DNA from 4 places in the Actinomadura sp. 6N118 genome. Region 2 is predicted to be linked to each of the others. Evidence: riboswitches for the same ligand, from Rfam matches in the RefSeq annotation. Region 2 holds a riboswitch; each other region holds the start of a gene.

Region 1 (5,420 bases), on a different contig from region 2:
GCCACAACCCGTCCCGTCACCTTGGAATGGCAGAGGAAGGACAGGACGAGCGCGGGCATGAGAGCGATGCCGACTCCGGCCGCGACGAGGCTCTGAACAGCGAGGTTGTCGTCGGTGCTGAAGACGATGTCCGGGACGAAGCCTTCCTCCGCGCACAGGTGCAGGAGGTTGGCCCGGCAACGTGGACAGCCCGCGATCCATCGTTCGTTCGACAGGTCCTCCAGGCGTACGGCGTGGTGGCGGACCAGCGGATGCCCGGTCGGCAGCAGGACGGTGAGCAGATCCTCCATCAACGGGACTTCGAGCAGCTCTTCGGGCACCTCGGCCTGCGGCCCCGGATAGGTGAACGCCAGGGCGATGTCGCTTTCGCCACGGACCAGCCGATGCACCGACTCGGGTGGCTCCGCCTCCTGCAGTTCGACCCGTACACCCGGATGGCTGGCAAGCAGGCGGGCCATCGCGTCCGGAACGAGCGTCGCGTTCGCGCTGGGAAACGCGCAGATCCGGACCAGGCCGGCCTCCAGCCGCGCCAGCGAGCGCAACTGCTGTTGCGCCGCCGTGAGGTCGCCGACGATGACATCGGCATGCCTTGCCAGGACCGTGCCCGCCTCGGTCAGCTGGAGCCCGCGGCCGGCCCGGACGAACAGCGGCATCCCCACCGCCCGTTCCAGCGCCTTCATTTGCTGGGTGATTGCGGGCTGGGTGTACCCGAGCGCGCGTGCGGCGCCCGAGTACGACCCCTCCCGGACCACTTCCTGGAACGTACGGATGTGCCGCGATTCGAGCATTCTCGAATCATAAGGAGGGCTTTGGCATACCTCCAACGGAGATCACTCGCCGTATCGAGGTGATCTCCATACGTTCCGCTCAGCCGGTGCGGCGGCGTTTGAGCAGGGCTCCGGTTCCCGCGGCGGCCGCGACGACCAGGGCGATCAGGCCGATCCACAACCAGCCGGAGGAGCCGCCGGAGTCCTCCGCCGCGGCCGGCGCGGTGGTCTGATTCAACGTGATCGTCGGCGCCGGACCGGCGGCCTGGGTCTTGGTGATCCCGGTCGGCGCGGACGAGCCCTTCACGGTGAACGTGAAGCTGCCGCTGACCGGGTGGCCGTCGACCGAGACGACCCGCCAGCCCACGGTGTAGTCGCCGTTGGGCAGCGTCCCGGCGACCGGCTGCGTGACCTTGTTGTCGACCGCCTTGGGCGTTTCCGAAGTGTGCTGCTTGCCCTTGTCGTCGCTGAGGATCACCCGTGGGATCGTGACCGGCTGGTTGTAGGTCAGCGTGATCTGGGCAGGCGACTCGACCGTGGACTTCGCCTTCGGGTCGGAGTCCCGCAGCGCGGTGTGGGCGGAGGCGGGTGCGGCGGTCAGGGCCAGCACGGCGCTGACGGCACCGGCCGCCGCGGCGGTACGGGCCAGGGCGGTACGGATCGAGGCCGTACGGGCCAGGGCGGTACGGGTCGGGGCTGTACGGATCGGGAACGTCATGACTGGCTCCTTGCACGCGAGATGCCGTACCCGCCGATCGCGATGCCGATGAGCCCGGTGGCCAGGCCCAGGCCGCCGAGCAGTCGGGCCGTGCCGTCGTCGGCCTTCGCGGACGAGGTGGCGGCCGCCACCGTCTTGACCGTCGGCGCGCCGGAGGCCCCGGCGCCTGTGGCCGCGGCTCCCTTGGGTGTCAGCTTGAGGATCGGGGCCGGGTGCTCCGGCTCCTCCTGGCCGGCCTGGGGCACCTGGTCCCACTTCACGACCTCGCCGCCGGAGTAGGTCTGCTCGGCCTTGAAGATCAGCCGGTCGGTGTCGGTGGGCATCTGGCCCATCGACACGTCGAACTCCTGGAACTGGCCGGGCTCGATCTTGCCGCCGGACCAGGTGATACGGGAGACGGCCTCGGTGAGCTCGCCGCCGTGGGCCTTGATCGGGGTCTTGAGCTTGGACTTCTCGACCTTGACCTTCCAGCCCGGGGTCGGCCGGACCGACACGGACGAGAGCGGGTGGTCCATGGGGAGATCGACCTGGACCTTGGTCGTGCCCGCGTTGTCCCGTTCGTTCGGTACGCGGAAGGCGACCTTGACGTATCCGCCCTGCTCGGCCTCGCGGGGGTTGACCGTGACGTGGGCGGACGCGGCGGTGGCAAGACCGAGGACCGAGACGAGGGCGAGGCCGGTGACGGCGGCGCCCTTGCGGGCGTGCAGCGATATGGACATGCGGAAGAGCTCCGTTCGAGCGGGTACGAGGAGAAGCCGGAGTGCCGGGGGCGGCGTCCGGTGACGTACGGCGCTCAGCTGTGCGCGAGCGCCCTCGAACGGTGCGGTGGACCGCGGCGTACGACCTCGTGCCGCAGCACGCGACCGGTAGGGCCGATGGGGACCGGCGCCCGTCGCACAGGGGTACGCACGGGTGGCGCCACGGGTTCAGCGGCGGCGAGGAGAACGGCGAACAGATCGCGGACGGGCCGTCCGACCTGCGCCGCGATCCGCCGGGTCAGCGCCCACGCGGTCCGTTCACCGCGCCGCAGCCACCAGGCCGAGATCACGGCGGCGACCACGTGCGCCAGCGTCATGCCCAGCCCGGAGCCGTGTGCCGGTTCGGACGCGGCCATGCCCGTCTGGACGTGGTGCTCGACCGGCGCCGACGCGTTCGCGAACAGGCTGTGCAGCACGAACTGCCCGCCCAGCAGGCCCCCCGTGATGGTCGCCAGCGAACGCTCGTGCCCGGCGAGCGCGCCCGCCACCACCAGCAACCCGGCGAACCCCACGATGATCGCCCAGGCCGGCACCTCGGCCGGAGACGTCAGGGAGTGCCCGATCGTGGCCAGCGTCAGGCAGACGGTGGTGAAGACCACCGCCCTGCCGAGGCGGAAGAACGGGCGTGGCGACATTGCGGGCCCATCGTGCCATCTCTCCCCGGTGATCTCCATGCCCCCTCCGGGTTCAGGGTGCGGCGTCCTGTGACACGCCCAACATGTTGGGTGTCGGCTTTGGTCACGACCAAGATGTAGGGTCTTGCCCGTGCTGGTTCGCCCCCGCCGTCGGGGGTGGACTGCGGCGAGATCACGCCGAGTCCCCGTGATCTCGCGGCAGGCCACCCTGTCGGCGGGGGCGTCGTAAGAGGGAACCCGGTGAAAATCCGGGACTGCCCCGCAGCGGTGAGCGGGAACGACCGCCGTCATCAAGCACTGGCCCGTCGAGACGGGCCGGGAAGCGACGGCCACTAGGCCGCACCTCATCAGGTGTGTTGCCCGCGAGTCCGAAGACCTGCCTGCATGAACTGTTGGTCCATGGCCTCGTGGGAGGGTCGCTGGACAGGTTGCGGCGGTCAGCCGTGCTCTTGTTCGCGTGCGCCCTTGACGAGGCGAGCTCGCGAGGGAAGAGAGCACGTGACACAGGAACTGATCGCTCCGCCGCGTATCGGCATCGACGCGGAGGTGGTCCGCGCGTGTGCGGGCTTGCCCGACACCGATCCGCAGCGTGTTCTGATCGCCATCCGGGCCGGTGACGACCTCGGCGCCGCTGGGTTGCGGGAGCTGGCGATCGGCGAGGCCGCCGCGCTGGTGGCCGTCGAACCCGCGTACTCCAAGGTGGCGGCGCGGCTGTTGAGCACACTGATCGCCGACGAGGCCGCAGACGAGGGCGTGCGGTCGTTCGCGGGCTCCGTGGCGGCCTCCCACTCCGAGGGCCTGCTGAACGACGCGACCGCCGAGTTCGTCGCCGTGCACGCCGAGGCGTTGAACGCCCTGATCGACGAGTCCGCGGACGATCGTTTCGAATACTTCGGGTTGCGCACGCTGTACGACCGGTATCTGCTGCGGCACCCGCGTTCGCGGCGCGTGCTGGAGCGGCCGCAGCACTTCCTTCTGCGCGTGGCCTGCGGGTTGTCCGACACCGTCGAGGAGGCCGCCGAGCTGTACGGCCTGCTCAGCACGTTGTCCTATCTGCCGAGCTCGCCGACGCTCTTCAACTCGGGCGCGCGCCGCTCCCAGCTGTCGTCCTGCTTCCTGCTCGACTCGCCGCGCGACGAGCTGGAGTCGATCTACGAGCGGTACGCGCAGGTGGCGCGGCTCAGCAAGTACGCGGGCGGCATCGGCATCTCGTGGACGAAGGTGCGGTCGCGCGGCTCGCTGATCCGTGGCACCAACGGTCACTCGAACGGCATCGTGCCGTGGTTGCGCACGCTCGACTCGTCGGTCGCCGCGGTCAACCAGGGCGGCCGGCGCAAGGGCGCGGCCTGTGTCTATCTGGAGCCGTGGCACGCCGACGTCGAGGAGTTCCTGGAGCTGCGCGACAACACCGGCGAGGAGGCCCGCCGCACCCACAACCTCAACCTCGCCAACTGGATCCCCGATGAGTTCATGCGCCGGGTCGAGGCGGACGCGGACTGGTCGCTGTTCGACCCCAAGGAGGTGCCCGAGCTCGCCGACCTGTGGGGCGCGGAGTTCGACACCGCCTACCGGGCCGCCGAGGCCGCGGGACGGTTCGTACGGAAGGTCCCGGCACGGCGCCTCTACGGCCGGATGATCCGGACGCTCGCCGAGACCGGGAACGGCTGGATGACGTTCAAGGACGCCGCCAACCGCGCCTGCAACCAGACCGCCGAGCCCGGCAATGTGGTCCACCTGTCCAATCTCTGCACCGAGATCATCGAGGTCACCAGCGACGGCGAGACCGCCGTGTGCAATCTCGGCTCGATCAATCTGGCCGCACACGCCGGGCCTGACGGCGTGGACTGGGAGCGGCTCCGCGCGACCGTCCGTACCGCCGTGCGCTTCCTCGACCGGACGATCGACCGCGGCTTCTACCCGACGGACGAGGCGGCGGGCGCCAACCGCAAGTGGCGTCCGGTCGGGCTCGGCGTGATGGGCCTCGCCGACGTCTTCTTCAAGCTGCGGCTGCCGTTCGACTCGGCCGAGGCGCGCGAGCTGTCCACGTCGATCGCTGAGGAGATCGCCCTGGCCGCGTACGGCGCGTCCGCCGACCTGGCCGCCGAGCATGGGCCGCTCCCCGCGTACGACCGGACGCGCACGGCACGTGGTCAGCTGCACGTCGACCACTTCCCCGATGCGACACCGCGCCGCAGGGCCGAATGGGAGGCGCTGCGCGCACGGATCGCCGAGACGGGACTGCGCAACTCGCTGCTGATCGCGATCGCGCCGACCGCCACGATCGCGTCCATCGCGGGCTGCTACGAGTGCGTCGAACCGCAGGTCTCCAACCTCTTCAAGCGCGAGACGCTGTCCGGCGAGTTCCTGCAGATCAACAACTACCTGGTCGCGGACCTCAAGAAGCTGGGTCTGTGGACGCCCGCCGTGCGCGACGCCGTCAAGCAGGCCAACGGCTCCGTCCAGGGCCTCGTTGACCTGCCCGCGTCCTACCGCGAGCTCTACCGCACCGCGTGGGAGCTGCCCCAGAAGGCGCTGATCGACC
Region 2 (5,420 bases):
GTTCGCCGAGCACCGAGTCGGGCAGGACCTCGCCGGTCCGGTGCCAGCGGGCGGCACCCAGGTCGTACGGGGTCTGCTCGAACGCCAGGCCGGACGAGGGGGCGGCGGCCTCAAGGACCTTCAGCCCCTCAGCGACGACCTCGGGGCCGATCCCGTCACCCGGGATGACGGCCAGACGAATGTTGCGGGAAGGCATGGGCGCACTCTACCGCAACGTCTCAGCTCGTGAGCAACGGTCTCACGATCCGAGATGCTCGTCTCGTCCCATGCCGGCCTCCCGGGCCCGGATGATCGCCTCCGCCCGGTCGGCCACGCGCAACTTGGCGAAGACGCTGGAGATGTGGTTGGCCACGGTCTTGGGCGCGATCGCGAGCCGCCGGGCGATCTCGCCGTTCGGGCGCCCGGCCGCGATCAGGTCGAGGACCTCCCGCTCCCGCTCGGTGAGCTCCGGGAACGGCTCGGCTGCGGCCGGCGCGGGCGCGGCGAAGAAGGCCCGTACCCGCCGTGCCACGCCCGGCCCGAAGATGGCCTCACCGGCCGCGACCGCCCGGATGGCCCGCGCGATCTCGTCCTGCTGGGCGCCCTTGAGCAGGTAGCCGGCGGCACCCGCCCGCATCGCCGCGAACACCGAGTCGTCGTCCTCGTACATGGTCAGCATCAGCACCGCCACGCCGGGCGCGGCCCGCGTCACCTCGCGCGTCGCCTCGATGCCGTCCAGGCCGGGCATCTGGATGTCCATGACCAGCACGTCCGGCCGGTGGGTCACGGCCTCGCGCACCGCCGCGTGCCCGTCCCCGGCCTCGCCGACCACGCTGAGCCCCTCGATCGACCCGAGCAGGGCACGCAGTCCGCCGCGCACCACCGGATGATCGTCCGCCAGCACGATTCTGATCATGATGTCCCCAGGGGAAGGACGGCGGTCACGCGGCCGCCGCCGGGACCCGGACCCGCAGTGCATGTGCCGCCCAGCTCGGCGGCCCGTTCCCGCATGGACGACAGTCCCACGCCCGGCCGCCACTCACCAGCGCCGTCACCGCCGTCGTCGGCCACCTCGACGTGCAGCCGCCCGTCGGCGTGGATGCGGACCTCGACGCGCCCGGCGCCGGAGTGCCGCACCGCGTTGGTCATGGCCTCGGCCGTGATCCGGTACGCGGCGGCCTCGACCGCCGCGGGCAGCTCCGGCAACGGTGGTATCTCGACACGGACGGCAAGGCCGGCGCGGTCGAGCTGGGCCGCGCGCTGCCGGACCGCGCCCGCCAGCCCGAGGTCGTCCAGCGCGGGCGGGCGCAGGTCGTACACCAGCCGCCGGATGTCCTCGATCGCGTGCGTGGTCTCGGCACGCAGCTCGGCGACCAGCCCGCGGGCGGCGCCCGGATCGGCGGCGAGCAGGTTGCCCGCCGCGTCCGCCTTGTAGACGACACCGGTGAGCACCGGCCCGAGCCCGTCGTGCAGGTCGCGGCGCAGCCGCCGCCGCTCCTCCTCACGGGCGACGACGAGGGCCTCGCGGGAACGTTGCAGCTCGTCCGACAGCCGGACGGCGTGCACCGCGACCGAGAGCGGGGCCGCGAGCAGCTCCAGCACCGCCCGGTCGGGAGCACCCAGCCGCCTCTCCCCCTGGCGGAGGCCGACGACCAGCTCCCCCACCCGTTCTCCGGCGTATGTGAGCGGGATCGTGTGCAAGAGCTCCGGCGCGGTGCCCGACGCGGCCATCTCGGTGTCGTGCGCGCGCAACGCCGCGAACGGCATGCGCAGCGCCTCCCGGACGGCCTCCAGCACGCCCGGCAGGCCGGTGTCGAGCCGCGCCCCCACCCGGGACACCGCCCGGACGGGATCGGCACGGTCTCCGTACAGCACCCGGTCCACGGCCCGCTGGAGCCGTACACGCACAGGATTGAACCCCACGGCGATCGCCACGGTGGCGAGGGCCGAGCTGCCGAGTCCCACCTCGCGGCGCATCACCGTGTCGAACATCGCGACCAGCCCGACGTACGCGGCGAGCACGCCGGCGGTCAGCAGCACGTACAAGACGGTCCGCGAGACGACGAGCCGGATGTCCAGCAGCCGGTGCCGGATGATCGCCACCGTCATGGCGGCCGGGACGAGCGGGATCGCCAGCAACACGTAGATCGGCGCGGCCTGGAACACCCCCCACGGCACCAGGACGATGACGACCAGCAGCACCGCCTGCGTCAGCCAGAGCAGCTGGCGGCGCAGGGTCTCGTCACCGCGCCGGTAGCGGACCGCCAGCGAGACCAGCCCGGTGAGCATCGCGGCGAGCTCGGTCAGCTCCGCCACCGTCCAGAGCGGCACCAGGTCGTCGTGGGCGGCGAGCGTCAGGTAGCCGGGGTGACCGGGAACGAGCCCCTCCGGATCAGAACCCATCGAGACGACGAACAGCGGAGCGGTCGCGACCGTGGCCCACATCAGCCGCCGGAACACCGGGCCTGCCGGGCGGCCGTCCGGAAAGAGCTGGAGGATCAGGGGCAGGCACAGCCCGATCGACCACGGCCACGCGTACATGGCGACGGTCAGCAGCGTGCGCACGAGCCACTCCGGCCAGCCCGCCTCCACGCCGTGCTCGGCCACCGGGGCCAGCCCGGCCGTGACGGCATGCCCGATTCCGTCCGCCAGGAGCAGCCAGCCGAGGGGGTTGCGCGGCCGGTGCCAGGCGATCAGGAGACCGCACAACGCGAACGACAGCCCGATCGCGGAATTCGACACGACGAAGGTGTCCAGGGCGTGCGTGTAGCCCCGGCCGCTTCCCGCGCTGACGGCGATCGCGGCGATCACACCGGCGGCGGCGAGGACGAACAAGCCGACTGCGAGCGGGCGGGTGGGGGCGGTGCGCGCGGCGCGCCAGGTGGCGTCCATGCGCTCATGATGCGGCCGGTCACCCCTCCCTGTCCTGGGTGTACGGCCCCAGACCGCCCGGGATCACCTCCTGGCCGCGCGGCACCGTGCCCCCTGCCGTCCGGGTGTCCGGGGGCCGCACGCTGAGGCCACCTCAGTACGGAAGGGATCTCCCATGAAGTCCACCGCGTTCACCATCGGCCTTGTGCTCGCCGCCCTGCTCGGGATCGGCGACCTCGCCACCGGCGCGCTCGACGGGCCTCCCCCCGAGGTCGTCGTGATCACCACCATCCTCGGCGTCGTCACCCTCGCCGGCGTGGTGCACGCCTGGCGAGGTGGCCGCGCCGGTCTGTGGGCCGTCGTGGTCACCCGAGCCCTCTCCGGCCTGGGCGCCGTGCCGGGCCTCCTGGTCGACGACACCACGGGGGCGGTGAAGGGCGTCATCGTCGTGGGGCTGGTCCTGACGTTCGTCACGCTGGCCTTGATCGTTCCCGGTCTGCGCCGGGCGCCGGCCAGTTCGGCCGCCGCGTGACGATACGCGCCATCAGATGGGAGCTCCGTCTTCACCGGCCGTACGGGGGCGCGGTGAAGGCGGCGCTCCGTCTTTGTCACCCTTTGCCCACTTGACGTGCACCTTGGCGAAGGAGACGCTCTCCAGGACAAGTTCACAAGCGAGGCGGCAGTGCGCAGGAACCTGGTGCGATTCCAGGACGGTCCCGCCACTGTGTCCGATAGGCCCTCCGGGGTCCCGGAAGTCAGGAACTGACCTGCCGTCCTCCCGTCACCGGGGCGAGTGCACCCCGTGAGGAGACCCCATGGCCCAGTCAGCCGTACCTGCGACGCAAGTCCAGACGCCGCCCGTTCCGCTGCGCGTCCCCGTCCGCGAGATCCTGCCGTGGGCGGTCTTCGCCGCCGTGCTGGGCCTCGTCCTCATCTACTTCATCGGTGCCGAACAGGGCGCCACCTCGCTGTTCAGCGGCACCTGGGTGCACGAGTTCACGCACGACGGCCGGCACCTTCTCGGGTTCCCCTGCCACTGATGATGCGCTCTCTTCTCATCCGCGGCATGCTCGCCGGGCTCGCCGCGGCGGCGCTCGCGCTCGTGATCGCCTGGATCTACGGTGAACCGCAGGTGGGGCACGCCATCTCGTTCGAGGAGGCGCAGGCCGCCGCGCACCACCACGGCGGCGAGGCCGAGGTGGTCAGCCGCACCGTCCAGAAGACCACCGGCCTGATCACGGCGATGGTGGTCTACGGCGTGGCTGTCGGCGGGCTCTTCGCCATCGCGTTCGCGTTCGCGTACGGCAGGATCGGTGCTCTCGGCGCCCGCGCGACGGCGGCGCTGGTCGCCCTCGGCGGCTTCGTGGCCGTCGTGGTCGTGCCGTTCCTGAAGTACCCGCCCACACCCCCGGCGGTCGGCAATCCGGACACGATCGGCGGCCGGACGGCGCTCTACTTCGGCGTGGTGGCGCTCGGCGTGCTGGCAACCGCCGCCGCGGTGATCGTCCAGCGCCGGCTGCTGCCGAGGCTCGGGATCTGGAACGCGACGATCGCGGCCACCGTGGGCTTCGCCGTCGTGGTCGGGGTCGTCTACCGGCTCACACCCAAGCCGGACGCGGTCGCCGACGGTTTCCCGGCCACCGTGTTGTGGGACTTCCGGATCGCCTCGCTGGGGATCCAGGTGGTGCTGTGGGCGACGTTGGGCCTGCTCTTCGGGGCCCTCACCGAGCGCGCCTTTCAACGAGTCAGGAGCACGCAGTCACCGCACATCTCGCCGCCGGGCGGGACGCGGTAGTAGAGGCAGCAGCTGCGTCGCACGAAGCCCCGGCCCTGTTCGAACGAGCCCGTGCCGGTGAGCGGGTCACGGGAGAACAGATCCCGGACGAGGGTGTTCAGCGGCGCGGCCAGGTCCGGCCGGAGCGTTCCAGCGCGGAGCGTTCCGGCCAGGGCCGACGCCGCGTTCCCCCAGAGAAGCCCGTCGGCCAGGCGTACGACCTGGAGCATCGTCTCGCGCAACGGCTGGAGCTGGCCGGTCACGACCGTCTCGTAGAGGCGGTCCGCCGACCGGGGCCACCCCGAGGGTTGGGCCAGCCAGAGCGCGATCGGCGCCCCTGGGGCCCATCGCCAGTGGAGACTCGACAGGTCGGGTACGGCGCCCAGCGCCGCGGCGGCCACCACGGGCGACCAGAGGCGGGATGCCAGGCCCTGGAAGAGGATCGAGGCCGCCACGCGGCGCTCGTCCGTGCCGAGCCGCTGGGCGTACGCGTCGATGAGCCCGAGCAGGCGGTCCGGATCCTTCTCGGGCAGCGGGCGCCAAGTCGGGTCGGCCTCCTCGGCCGGGTCGGTGACGATCTCGAAGTACGGGCCCAGTTCCGCGGCCGCACGGATCGCCGCGATCACGTCCGTCATCAGCCGACCGCCGGTTCGCCGACGGCGCGGTTGAAGACGATGTCGATGGCGGTGGACAGCCCGGTGGCGAGCGCGCCGAGCACGGTGGCCTCCTCGGCCAGCACCGACGGCTCGATCGGCGGCGGATCGAGCGGGGTCATGTCGGTCAGCCGCTCGCGTAC
Region 3 (5,420 bases), on a different contig from region 2:
ACTCCCGGCCGGGTGTTCATCCCCGAGGGCGACGGCGTCGTCATCGTCGCGGGCGCCGACGCGCGGCGCGGACGCAACCACGGGCTCGTCATCGAACGCGTCCGCACCGAGGACGGCAAGGACCTCCCAGCCCGCGAGCTGTTCCGCAAAATGGGCGGTTACCTCACCGATGGCGCCTGACGACGTACGAGCGGAGATCGCGGCCACGGTCAAGGAGGAGACCGCCGCCATGACCGCGCTTCTCGCCGAGCTGGTCCGCATCCCGAGCGTCGGCGGCTCGCTCGCCGAGTCCGAGATCCAGGACCGGCTGGCCGAATGGCTGCGCGCCGAGGGACTGGAGACCGACCACTGGGACATCCCGGTGGACGAGGTCGCCGCCGAGCCCGCGTTCCCCGGGATGGAGGCGCCGCGCACGCAGGCGATGGGGCTGGTCGGGCGGCTCCCCGGGGTGGGTGGCGGCCGCTCGCTGATGCTGAACGGGCATGTCGACGTCGTGCCGCCCGGCGAACTCTCCAGTTGGAGCGACGATCCGTTCAGCGGGCGCGTCCAGGGCGGCCTGGTGTACGGGCGTGGAGCCTGCGACATGAAGGGCGGTCTCGTCGCCGCGCTGTTCGCGGTGCGGGCGTTGCGCCGCCTGCCCGTCCGGCTGCGCGGCGACGTGCTCGTCGCGTGCGTGGCGGGCGAGGAGGACGGCGGCCTCGGCACGTACTCCTTGCTGCGCCGGGGCTGGCGCGCCGACGCGTGCGTGATCCCCGAGCCGACCGGTCTGGAGCTGGTCCCCGCCAACGCGGGTGCCCTGACGTTCCGGCTGCGTGTCCCGGGCCGGTCGGCCCATGCCGCCCAGCGCGACTCCGGTGTGAGCGCGATCGAGAAGTTCTGGCCGGTCTTCGCCGCGCTGCGCGCCCTGGAGGCGGGGCGCAACACCGAGGTCGACCCGCTGATGCGCCGCTGGACCATCCCGTACGCGATCGAGATCGGCACCGTGCAGGCGGGCGACTGGTCGTCCACCGTCCCGGGCGATCTGGTGGCCGAGGGCCGCCTCGGCGTCGCGCTCGGCGAGGACACCCGCGCCGCCCGGCACGCGCTGGAACAGGCGGTCGCCGAGGCGTGTGCCTCCGACGGCTGGTTGTCGCAACATCCGGTGCAGGTCGAGTGGTGGGGAGGCAGCTTCGCCTCGGGCCGCCTGCCCGAGGAGGACGGCGGGTTGCTCAGCCGCCTCACCGAGGCGCACATCGCGGTGACGGGCGCGGCGCCCGCGTCGTGGGGTGCCCCTTACGGCAGCGATCTGCGCCTCCTCACCGGGCTCGGCGGTATCCCGACCGTGCAGTACGGCCCGGGCGACATCGACCGCATGCACGCTCCGGACGAATGCGTGTCGATCGACGAGGTGGCCACCGCCGCACAGACGCTGGCCCTGCTCGCCGTCGACCACTGCGGGACCTCCTGAGCGACGGCGTCGATGCGGCGTGTGACAGGATCGGATAGTTCATTCGTGCAACCGAGGAGGTCCTTGTGCGTATCGGCGTGTCGTTGCGAGAACGTTCCGGCCCGGAGGCGCTGGTCAAGCTGACCGACGACGTGCGGCGGGCGGCCGACGACGGGTTCACCTCCGCATGGTTGTCGAACATCTTCGGCCTGGACGCACTCACGGCGCTGGCCGTCGCCGGCAGCCAGGTACCCGGGATCGAGCTCGGCACCGCCGTGGTACCGACCTACCCGCGCCACCCGGCGACGCTCGCGCAGCAGTCCCGCACGACCGCGCTCGCGCTGGGGTCGGGGCGGCTGACGCTCGGCATCGGGCTCTCGCACAAGGTCGTCATCGAGGACATGTTCGGCTACGACTTCGGGCGGCCCTTGCGGCACATGGACGAGTACCTGTCGGTGCTGCTGCCGCTGCTGGACGGGCAGCCGGCCTCGTTCAGCGGCGAGACGGTCCAGGCGCAGGTCGCGCTGTCGGTGCCGAACGAGGGCCGGGTGCCCGTCCTGCTGGCCGCGCTCGGGCCCAAGATGCTGGGGCTCGCCGCCGAACGGGCCGACGGCACCATCCTGTGGATGACGGGGCCGACGACCGTGCGCGAGCACATCGCACCGACGATCACGGCGGCGGCGCAGGCCGCGGGACGCCCGGCGCCGCGGATCGTGTGCGTGCTGCCGGTGGGCGTCACGGGCGACGTCGCGGCGGCGAAGGAGCGGGCGGCCAAGGCGTTCGAGGTGTACGGGACGCTGCCGTCCTACCGGGCGATGATGGACCGGGAGGGCGCGGACGGCCCGGCCGACCTGGCCATCGTGGGCGACGAGGACACGGTCGGCGCCAAGCTCGACGAGCTCGCCAAGGCCGGTGTCACCGACTTCGTGGCGGGCGAGTTCCTGCCGCGCGACGAGGCCGCCCGCACCCGTGACTTCCTCAAGTCGCTCAATCGGTAGCGATGACCTCGTAGAGGTTGCCGGTCATGTCGGCGAAGTAGATCCCCTTGGCGCCCAAGGGGTGGTTCCCGTCGACACGGCCGTTGTCAGGATGAGCCGGATGGTCGCCGAAGGGCGCGCCCCGTTCGCGGAGGCGTGCCAGGACGGCGTCGAACGTGGCCGGGTCGACATCGAACGCCAGATGGTGGCCCGGCTCGTCCGGCGCGGACACGAAGTCGAGCGTGAGCCCGTCGTTCACCTTGATGGGGACGAAGTGCGGGGCGTACGGGTGGGGGCCCGTGAACTCCAGGCCCATGACGGCGGCGAAGAAGCGGGCGGCCTCCTCGTTGTCGGCGGCCGGGACGATGGTGTGGTTGAGGCTGATCGTCATGCTCGTTCTCCTTCGGCGAGCGCCCCGTACAGGAACACCTGGAGCGTCTCCTCCAGGGACGGGACGGGTTGTGCGGGCGGACGGGCACGGCCGAAGACCAGGCCCATGAACATGGCCGCGATCTGCTCCGGAGGCAGCCGCAGCACGTCGCGTTCTGGCTCGAACAGCTCCGTCAGCGCCTCCACGGTCGACCTCATGGCCGAGTCGCGATCGAGGGCGGCCGTGTCGCTCTGGGGTGCCGACTCCCCAGACCCCCCGGGGCCCTCCGCTCCGCCGCCGGCGTGACGGCCTCGGTCGTGGCGGCCTCGGTCGTGGCGGCCGGTGGCGTGCAGGGCGCCGATGACCAGGCCCAGACGTTCGATGTAGGCCTCCATCGCGGCGGCGGCCTCGCGGAGCCGTGCGGGCAGGGGCTGGTCGAGGGAGATGTCGGCGAGCTCCGCCAGAACGTGGTCGGCGCGCAGGGCCTCGGCGACGCAGGCGTCCAGCAGTGCGTCCTTGTCGGCGAACACGCGGAAGATCGTCGCCTCGCCGATGCCGGCGGCGCGCGCGATCTGGCCGGTGGTCACGGCGGTGCCGTGCTCGGCGACCAGCGGCAGCGCGGTCCGGATGATCATCTCGCGGCGTTGCTCGGGGCTCATGCCGGGCGCGCGGCGGCGGGTCGGTCGTTCCACCATGCCGGGGAGGCTACGGAGTGAGTACTCACTCCGTCAAGCTCGAGGCCGTGACGAGGGGCTCCGGCGGCTGCTGCTAACGTTGCGGTTCACGCGCGTCATGGAGCGAAGTCCGGTGTGATCCCGGCGCTGTCCCGCAACTGTGATGCCCTTCGAGGATTCCCTCCCGAACGGCCGAGCCAGGTCGCCTCCGCACGCGCCGATGACACTCGACCCTCGCGGAAGGGGCGATCCGTCTCCCACGGGTCACGCCTTCCGGCCAGCCTTGGAGGCCCCCTTGCGACCCGCACCGAGACCCGCAGTGAAACCCGCGCTGAGGCCCGCGCTGAGGCCCGCTCTGAGGCCTGCGCCGAGGCTCGCGCTGAGGCACGTGCGTTCCCTGCGCGCCGCCGTTCTGGTCGGTGTGATGGCGTTGTCCGCCGCCGCGTGCGGCGACACGACCGAGTCCGGCGGCGACAAGGCCTCCGGCGCCGCGGGCAAACCGGTCACCGTCCAGGCTGCCAACGGCGCGGTCACGATCCCCGCGACGCCCAAGCGGATCGTGTCGCTGTCCCCGACCCACACCGAGACGCTCTTCGCCATCGGCGCGGGCAAACAGGTCGTCGCGGCCGACGAGTACTCCACCTTCCCGGCCGGGGTGCCCAAGACCAAGCTCTCGGGCTTCAAGCCCAACGCCGAGGCGATCATCGGGTACAAGCCCGATCTGGTGGTGCTGTCGGACGACCTGGACGGCATCGTGAAGGCGCTGACCAAGGTCAAGATCCCCGTCCTGCTGGAGCCCGCGCCGACCAAGCTGGACGAGGCGTACGACGAGATCACCGACCTGGGCCAGGCCACCGGCCGCGCAGCCGACGCCAAGAAGCTCACCGACGGCATGCGCACGAGCATCCAGCAGGCCGTCGCGGCGGCCAAGCCCGGCGCCGCAGGCAAGCCTGCCGGGAAGCAGCTCAGCTACTACCACGAGCTCGACAACCAGCTCCACACCGTGACGTCCAAGACGTTCATCGGCCAGGTGTACGGGCTGTTCGGGCTGAGCAACGTCGCCGATAAGGCCGAGAAGGCGGCCGGCGGCTACCCGCAGCTGTCCCGCGAATACCTGCTCAAGAGCAACCCTGACCTCATCTTCCTGGCCGACACCAAGTGCTGCGGGCAGAACGAGGCAGCCGTCGCCAAGCGGAGCGGCTGGCAGGACCTCACCGCCGTCAAGGACAAGAGCGTGATCCCCCTCGACGACGACATCGCCTCCCGCTGGGGCCCGCGCCTGCCCGAGTTCGTCAAGGTCATCGGGGCCGCGGTGCAGAAGGCGTCCGCCGGCGCGTGACACCGGCTCGGCTGCGGCCTCTTCAGTTCGGCGGCGCCGTCGCGGTGCTGGCGGCGACGATGCTCGCCGCCCTCTTGGTGGGCGCGGCCGACCTTCCGGTGACCGGCGTCGTGAAGGCGCTGCTCGACCGGGTGCCGTTCGTCGACGCCGACTCGGGACTGAGCACCGTCGAGCGGAACGTGCTGTTCGAGTTGCGGCTGCCCCGGGTGTTGCTGGGCGCGATGGTGGGCGGGCTGCTGGCCATCGCGGGTGCCGGTTACCAGGGGGTCTTCCGCAACCCGCTCGCCGACCCGTACCTGCTCGGCGCCGCCGCGGGGGCCGGGGTCGGCGCCACGCTGGTGATCGTGGTGGTCCCGGGCGACCCGGCGTTCGCGATCCCGCTCGCGGCCTTCGTCGGCGCGATCTCCGGGGTGTTCCTGGCGTACGCGCTCGGGAGCACGGCGGGCCGGGGGAACGGGCCGGGCGCCGCCACGCTCGTGCTCGCCGGGGTGGCGGTGTCGAACTTCCTCGCCGCCGTGCAGACGTTCCTGCAGCAGGCGAACGCGGAGGAGCTGCAGCGGATCTTCTCGTGGATCCTGGGCGGGCTGGGCCTGGCCGACTGGCCCACGCTCGCCATGATCGCCCCGTACGCGCT
Region 4 (5,420 bases), on a different contig from region 2:
GGCGACTGCGGCCGCGGCCTCAGCATCGTCCGTGAGCTGTCCGAGGGCCGCTGGGGGGTGCTCCACACCCTCTCCCGGCTGGGTCCTCCGGTCCCTGGCAAGGCGGTCTGGTTCGCGGTCCCCGTGCCCGCCGCCGCAGCCACGTTCCTGAGCCCGTCGGGCCCGACGACTTCGTCAGACGACGCCCCACCCCAGCCGGGCGTCGCCTGAGGCAGCCGGTTGTCGGCTGAGCTAGGCGTTGGCTGGGCTGAGTGTCGGCTGTGGCGGGCGCTGCCTGGCGGTGGGTCGGGCTCAGGCCCGTTCTACCGCGGGTGCGATTTCTCTGACGAGGACGAGCAGCGAGCCGGCCAGCAACTTGTGGACCTGGGCGCGGCTGAGCGTCTTCTCCTGGAGCCACTGCCGGGTCGCGACTTCGGCCAGCCCGGAGTACGTGCGGAGGACGGCGCGCAGGGTGTCGGTCGGTTCAGGGACGTGGAGCAACGTGAGCATGTGCTCGACGGTGGCGTCGCGGGTCTTGTTGACGATGCGCCGGAGCTCCGGGTCCTGGCCGAAGCCTTCCGCGTCGAGAGCGGCGAGCCAGGTGTCGGCGTTGGACTCGGCTGCGTCCAGGAACAGGTGGACGCACAGGTCGACCGTCTCTTCCAGCGGCAGCGTGGGGTCGGCAGGCGGGGCCTGCCCGGCGTAGCTGACCGTGAGCCCGCGCACGACCTCCAGGAAGAGCTCACGTTTCGTGCCGAAGTAGTAGTGGATCAGCCCGCGCTGGACACCTGCCTCGCGTGCGATCGCGGCGGTGGAGACGTCGGCGTACGGGACTTCCGTGAACATCCGGCGTGCCACACCGAGGATCTGGTCGCGCCGTTCATCCCTGGGAAGCCGCTGATAGCCCGCCCTGGAGGGACGGCGTGAAGACGGAGAGGGCACGCAGGCAGCCTATGCCGCCCGGCGCCGGCCTTGCCCGAAGAGCCGCAGAGGCCGTTCCCGGGCCACGAGATAGTCGGTGGGGCGGTGCCGTACGGACGCGGGCACGACCTTGGACGCCGTCTTGTTGGCCTCGACGAGCGAGGCGAACGCGAGGGACCGTGACCGGCTCCACGGGATGCCCAGCTCACGCCGCAGCGAGCGTGGCAGGAGCGCTCCGGCGGCGAGCAGGTTGAGCTGGAGGTACGCGGGGCCGAGCGGCCAGGGCATGGGCAGCCTGCGGCGGGTGTCGAGCAGCTTGGCCGAGACGGTGGTCGGGCGCAGTTCCTCCCGGACGACCCGGTCGAAGTAAGCGCGGAAGTCTTCGTAGACGACAGGGCAGTGGCCTTCGGGTACCCCGCACGCGTACGCGATCAGCTTCTGCTCCTGGTAGAAGCGTTCGCGTTCGCCCGACGGCAGCCGTCCGAACGTGCGCTGGTAGAGATCGAGCCCGTTGTGCACCAGCGTCGCCCAGACCCAGAGCAGGAGGTCGGGGTCCAGGGCGCGGTAGCGGACACCCTCGTCCGAGACGCCGCTGACACGTTCGTGCATGCGGCGCAGCTTGACGGATTGGCGGGCGGAGACCTCGGGCTCGGCGAACGAGAGCTTGAGCATGATGTCGGCCGTCCGCCACAGCCGGGCGAACGGGTCGTTCTCGAAGTCGGAGTACTGCTCGACCCCCGCGGCCACGAGCGGGTGGGTCACCTGCAGGAGGAGGGTCGGAGCGGCGCCGAGGCCGAGCACCGGCTCGCGCATGACCGTCCAGGAGACGTCGCCTGGACGGAACGGGAGTCCACCGGTTCGTCGCATGACACCAGTAGAGCACGTTATTGGCATACCGCCAATAGGCCTGTCACCCCACCGCGACTTGGGCGGTCCCCGAGGGTGTGCGATCCTTGCCTGCGACGGACGCGGAGGAACCCGGTGCGGCTGGGCCGACTCGATCGGCGCCAATTCCGGGGCTGTCCCGCAACTGTGACCAGGGGAGTTCCCTCTCCGCGCGCCACGGCGGCAACGCTGGAAGGCTGAGGGGGAATGTTGATCCGGGAGCCAGGAGACTCCGACCGTCGGATGAGACCGCCACGGGCGTGGACACCCGAGGGAAGGACGATGTGGCATGCCGCTCTGTCTGATGTGCCGATGAGCCGCCGCGGGAACGCCGGCGCCCGGTACCCGTTCTCCGCCGTCGTCGGCATGGACGATCTCAAACTGGCCCTTCTCGTCAACGCGGTGTCGCCCGGTGTGGGCGGCGTGCTGGTGCGCGGCGAGAAGGGCACCGCGAAGTCCACGATCGTGCGCGCTCTGGCCGGGCTGCTGCCGCCGGTCGGCGTCGTGCCGGGCTGCCGCTTCTCCTGTGACCCGGGCGATCCCGATCCGGAGTGCCCCGACGGCCCGCACGCCGGCGACCCGGCGGAGCGCAGGCCCGCGCGGCTGGTGGAGCTGCCGGTCGGCGCGTCGGAGGACCGGCTCACCGGCTCCCTCGACATCGAACGGGCGCTGACCGAGGGCGTGAAGGCCTTCGAACCCGGCCTCCTCGCAGCGGCGCATCGCGGCGTGCTCTACGTCGACGAGGTCAACCTGCTGCACGACCATCTCGTCGACCTGCTCCTCGACGCCGCCGCGATGGGCGAGTCGTACGTCGAACGCGAGGGCGTCTCCGTACGGCACGCGGCGCGGTTCCTCCTCGTCGGCACCATGAACCCGGAGGAGGGCGAGCTGCGGCCGCAACTGCTCGACCGGTTCGGGCTGACGGTCGAGGTGGCGGCCACGCGTGATCCCGATGAGCGTGCCGAGGTCGTCCGGCGCCGGTTGCGGTTCGAGGACGACCCGGCGGGCTTCGCTGCGGGCTGGGCCGAGGCCGAGGCCGCGCTGGCCGGACGGATCGCTGCCGCGCAGAGCAGGCTCGCGGGGGTCGAGCTGACCGACGCCGCCCTCCGTCAGATCACCGCCGTGTGCGCCGCGTTCGAGGTGGACGGCCTGCGCGCCGACCTCGTGACCGCCCGCGCCGCGATCGCGCTGGCCGCCTGGCACGACCGGACAGAGGTCACCTCCGAGGACGTACGGACGGCCGCGCGTCTCGCCCTGCCGCATCGGCGCCGCCGCGACCCGTTCGACGCCCCCGGCCTGGACAGGCAGAAGCTCGACGATGTCCTCGAAGAGCACGGCGAGCACGGCGAGCCGGAGCCCCCGGATGACGATCCAGGAGGGCCCGGCGATGGGCCTCCTCCTCAGGACGGCGACGGTCCCGTCCCGCCGCAGGCGTCCGGAAGCGAGCACGAGCAACAGCAGCCGAACGGACAGGCTCCGGCACCGTCGCCGTCGGAGTCACCGGCACCGTCAGAGGCACCGGCACCGTCTGCGGCCCCGAGTGAGCCCGCTCCCGCCGACGCCGCGTACAAGCCCCGGCTCTTCACCGTTCCCGGGACAGGCATGGGTGCGCCCGGCCGCCGTTCCAAGGCACGGAGCCCGTACGGCCGCGTCTCAGGCGCGCAGCCCGGATCGCGCGGCCTGCACCTCGCCGCGACCCTGCGCGCCGCCGCGCCGCACCAGCACGCGCGTGGCCGCAGCGGCCCCGGGCTGGTCGTCACCGCCGGCGACCTGCGTGAGGCGGTACGGGAGGGGCGCGAGGGCAACCTGGTGCTCTTCGTCGTGGACGCGAGCGGCTCGATGGCGGCGCGGCAGCGGATGCGCGCGGTCAAGGGCGCGGTGCTGAGCCTGTTGCTGGACGCCTACCAGCGGCGCGACAAGGTCGGGCTGATCACGTTCCGGGGGACGGACGCCGAGCTGGCGCTGCCGCCGACGTCCTCGGTCGAGGCCGGCGCGCGGCGGCTGGAGCGGCTCGCGACCGGCGGCCGTACCCCCTTGGCGGCCGGGCTCCTGCGCGCCGCGGAGGTGCTGCGCGTCGAGCGGCTGCGCGATCCGGCGCGCCGCCCGCTGCTCGTGGTCGTGACCGACGGCCGCGCCACCCACGGGCCCGACCCGGCGGCGGTTGCGGGGCTGCTGGCGGGCATGCGGACCGACATGGCATCGGTCGTCGTCGACTGCGAGTCGGGGCCGGTACGGCTCGGGTTGGCGCAGAGGCTGGCGGGTCATCTCGGTGCCGAGTCAGTCCGGCTGGACGAGCTCGCCGCGGACTCGCTCGCCGGTGTCGTCCGGTCGGCACGAGGGGCGGCGTCGGTTGATGGGGGATGGCGGGCGGGCAAGGAAAGGACTGCGTGAGATGCCGCAGGGCAAGCCGGAGTACGTGCCGGAGGACGGGCTGACAACCCGCGAGCGCCGTAACCGGCCGCTGGTGGTCGTGCACACCGGTCCCGGCAAGGGGAAGTCGACCGCCGCGTTCGGGCTGGCGCTGCGTGCCTGGAACCAGGGATGGCCCATCGGGGTGTTCCAGTTCGTCAAGTCCGCCAAGTGGCGTATCGGCGAGGAGCGGGCGCTGCGCGTTCTGGGTGAGACCGGCGAGGGCGGCCCGGTGAGCTGGAACAAGATGGGCGAGGGCTGGTCGTGGATCCAGCGGCCGGGCTCGGAGGAGGATCACGAGGCGGACGCCCGCGAGGGCTGGGAACAGATCAAGCGTGATCTGGCGGCCGAGACGTACCGTTTCTACGTGCTGGACGAGTTCACGTACCCGATGAAATGGGGCTGGGTGGACGTCGAGGACGTCATCGCGACGCTGCGGGACCGTCCGGGCGCGCAGCACGTCGTCATCACCGGACGGGACGCGGATCCGCGGCTGGTGGAGTTCGCCGACCTGGTGACGGAGATGGGCAAGGTGAAGCACCCCATGGACCGCGGCCAGAAGGGCCAGAAGGGCATCGAGTGGTGACCGTTCCCGGTGTCGCTGTTCCCCGTGTCGTCGTCGCCGCGCCCGCCTCGGGGAGCGGCAAGACGACCGTGGCGACCGGGCTGATGGCGGCCTTCGCGGCGCGCGGCCTGAGGGTCTCGCCGCACAAGGTAGGGCCGGACTACATCGACCCTGGCTATCACGCGCTGGCCACAGGTCGCCCCGGCCGCAACCTCGACCCTTGGCTGACGTCAGAGGATCTCGTTGCGCCGCTCTTCCGGCATGGCGCCGACGGCTCCGACGTGGCCGTGATCGAGGGCGTCATGGGCATGTACGACGGGGCTCCGGTCCCTCTGGCTTCGGGCGCCGGGGACTTCGCCTCCACCGCGCATGTGGCGACGCTGCTCGACGCGCCGGTGATCCTCGTCGTGGACGCCGCGGCTGCGGGACGTTCGGTGGCGGCCACCGTGCACGGCTTCCGCTCGTACGGCGAGGGGGTGCGGCTCGGGGGCGTGATCCTCAACCGGATCGGGTCGGACGGTCACGAACGCCTGTGCCGCGAGGCCGTCGAGGAACTGGGGATCCCCGTGCTGGGCGCGCTCCGGCGGCACGACGACATCGCCAAGCCGTCCCGGCATCTCGGGCTCGTCCCGGTCGCCGAACGCAGCGCCGAAGCCGTGGC

Evidence for each region. Region 2 has a riboswitch for cobalamin ahead of ACH34W_RS39695 (CbtB domain-containing protein). Riboswitches for the same ligand answer to the same signal wherever they lie in the genome.
Region 1: it holds a riboswitch for cobalamin, as region 2 does, so the genes downstream of both, ACH34W_RS26475 (ribonucleoside-diphosphate reductase subunit alpha) here and ACH34W_RS39695 (CbtB domain-containing protein) in region 2, are expected to answer to the same signal.
Region 3: it holds a riboswitch for cobalamin, as region 2 does, so the genes downstream of both, ACH34W_RS10235 (ABC transporter substrate-binding protein) here and ACH34W_RS39695 (CbtB domain-containing protein) in region 2, are expected to answer to the same signal.
Region 4: it holds a riboswitch for cobalamin, as region 2 does, so the genes downstream of both, ACH34W_RS29110 (putative cobaltochelatase) here and ACH34W_RS39695 (CbtB domain-containing protein) in region 2, are expected to answer to the same signal.

Annotation. Positions count from the first base shown of each region.
Region 1 is NZ_JBIRAZ010000010.1:227,510-232,929, reverse strand. Features, by position in the region: gene ACH34W_RS26495 (LysR substrate-binding domain-containing protein) at 1-788, opposite strand, end outside; gene ACH34W_RS26490 (copper resistance protein CopC) at 868-1,485, opposite strand; gene ACH34W_RS26485 (YcnI family protein) at 1,482-2,204, opposite strand; gene ACH34W_RS26480 (MFS transporter) at 2,279-2,917, opposite strand; cobalamin riboswitch at 3,062-3,277, shown strand; gene ACH34W_RS26475 (ribonucleoside-diphosphate reductase subunit alpha) at 3,377-5,420, shown strand, end outside.
Region 2 is NZ_JBIRAZ010000020.1:8,066-13,485, forward strand. Features, by position in the region: gene ACH34W_RS39675 (3-isopropylmalate dehydrogenase) at 1-196, opposite strand, end outside; gene ACH34W_RS39680 (response regulator) at 239-895, opposite strand; gene ACH34W_RS39685 (histidine kinase) at 892-2,871, opposite strand; gene ACH34W_RS39690 (hypothetical protein) at 3,026-3,382, shown strand; cobalamin riboswitch at 3,495-3,636, shown strand; gene ACH34W_RS39695 (CbtB domain-containing protein) at 3,666-3,890, shown strand; gene ACH34W_RS39700 (CbtA family protein) at 3,890-4,645, shown strand; gene ACH34W_RS39705 ((2Fe-2S)-binding protein) at 4,588-5,259, opposite strand; gene ACH34W_RS39710 (ROK family protein) at 5,259-5,420, opposite strand, start outside.
Region 3 is NZ_JBIRAZ010000003.1:537,329-542,748, forward strand. Features, by position in the region: gene ACH34W_RS10210 (methionyl-tRNA formyltransferase) at 1-180, shown strand, start outside; gene ACH34W_RS10215 (ArgE/DapE family deacylase) at 170-1,447, shown strand; gene ACH34W_RS10220 (LLM class F420-dependent oxidoreductase) at 1,513-2,424, shown strand; gene ACH34W_RS10225 (VOC family protein) at 2,414-2,794, opposite strand; gene ACH34W_RS10230 (TetR/AcrR family transcriptional regulator) at 2,791-3,468, opposite strand; cobalamin riboswitch at 3,534-3,675, shown strand; gene ACH34W_RS10235 (ABC transporter substrate-binding protein) at 3,836-4,786, shown strand; gene ACH34W_RS10240 (FecCD family ABC transporter permease) at 4,783-5,420, shown strand, end outside.
Region 4 is NZ_JBIRAZ010000012.1:36,621-42,040, forward strand. Features, by position in the region: gene ACH34W_RS29095 (ATP-binding protein) at 1-210, shown strand, start outside; gene ACH34W_RS29100 (TetR/AcrR family transcriptional regulator) at 292-921, opposite strand; gene ACH34W_RS29105 (oxygenase MpaB family protein) at 931-1,767, opposite strand; cobalamin riboswitch at 1,872-2,018, shown strand; gene ACH34W_RS29110 (putative cobaltochelatase) at 2,098-4,176, shown strand; gene cobO (cob(I)yrinic acid a,c-diamide adenosyltransferase) at 4,178-4,780, shown strand; gene ACH34W_RS29120 (cobyrinate a,c-diamide synthase) at 4,777-5,420, shown strand, end outside.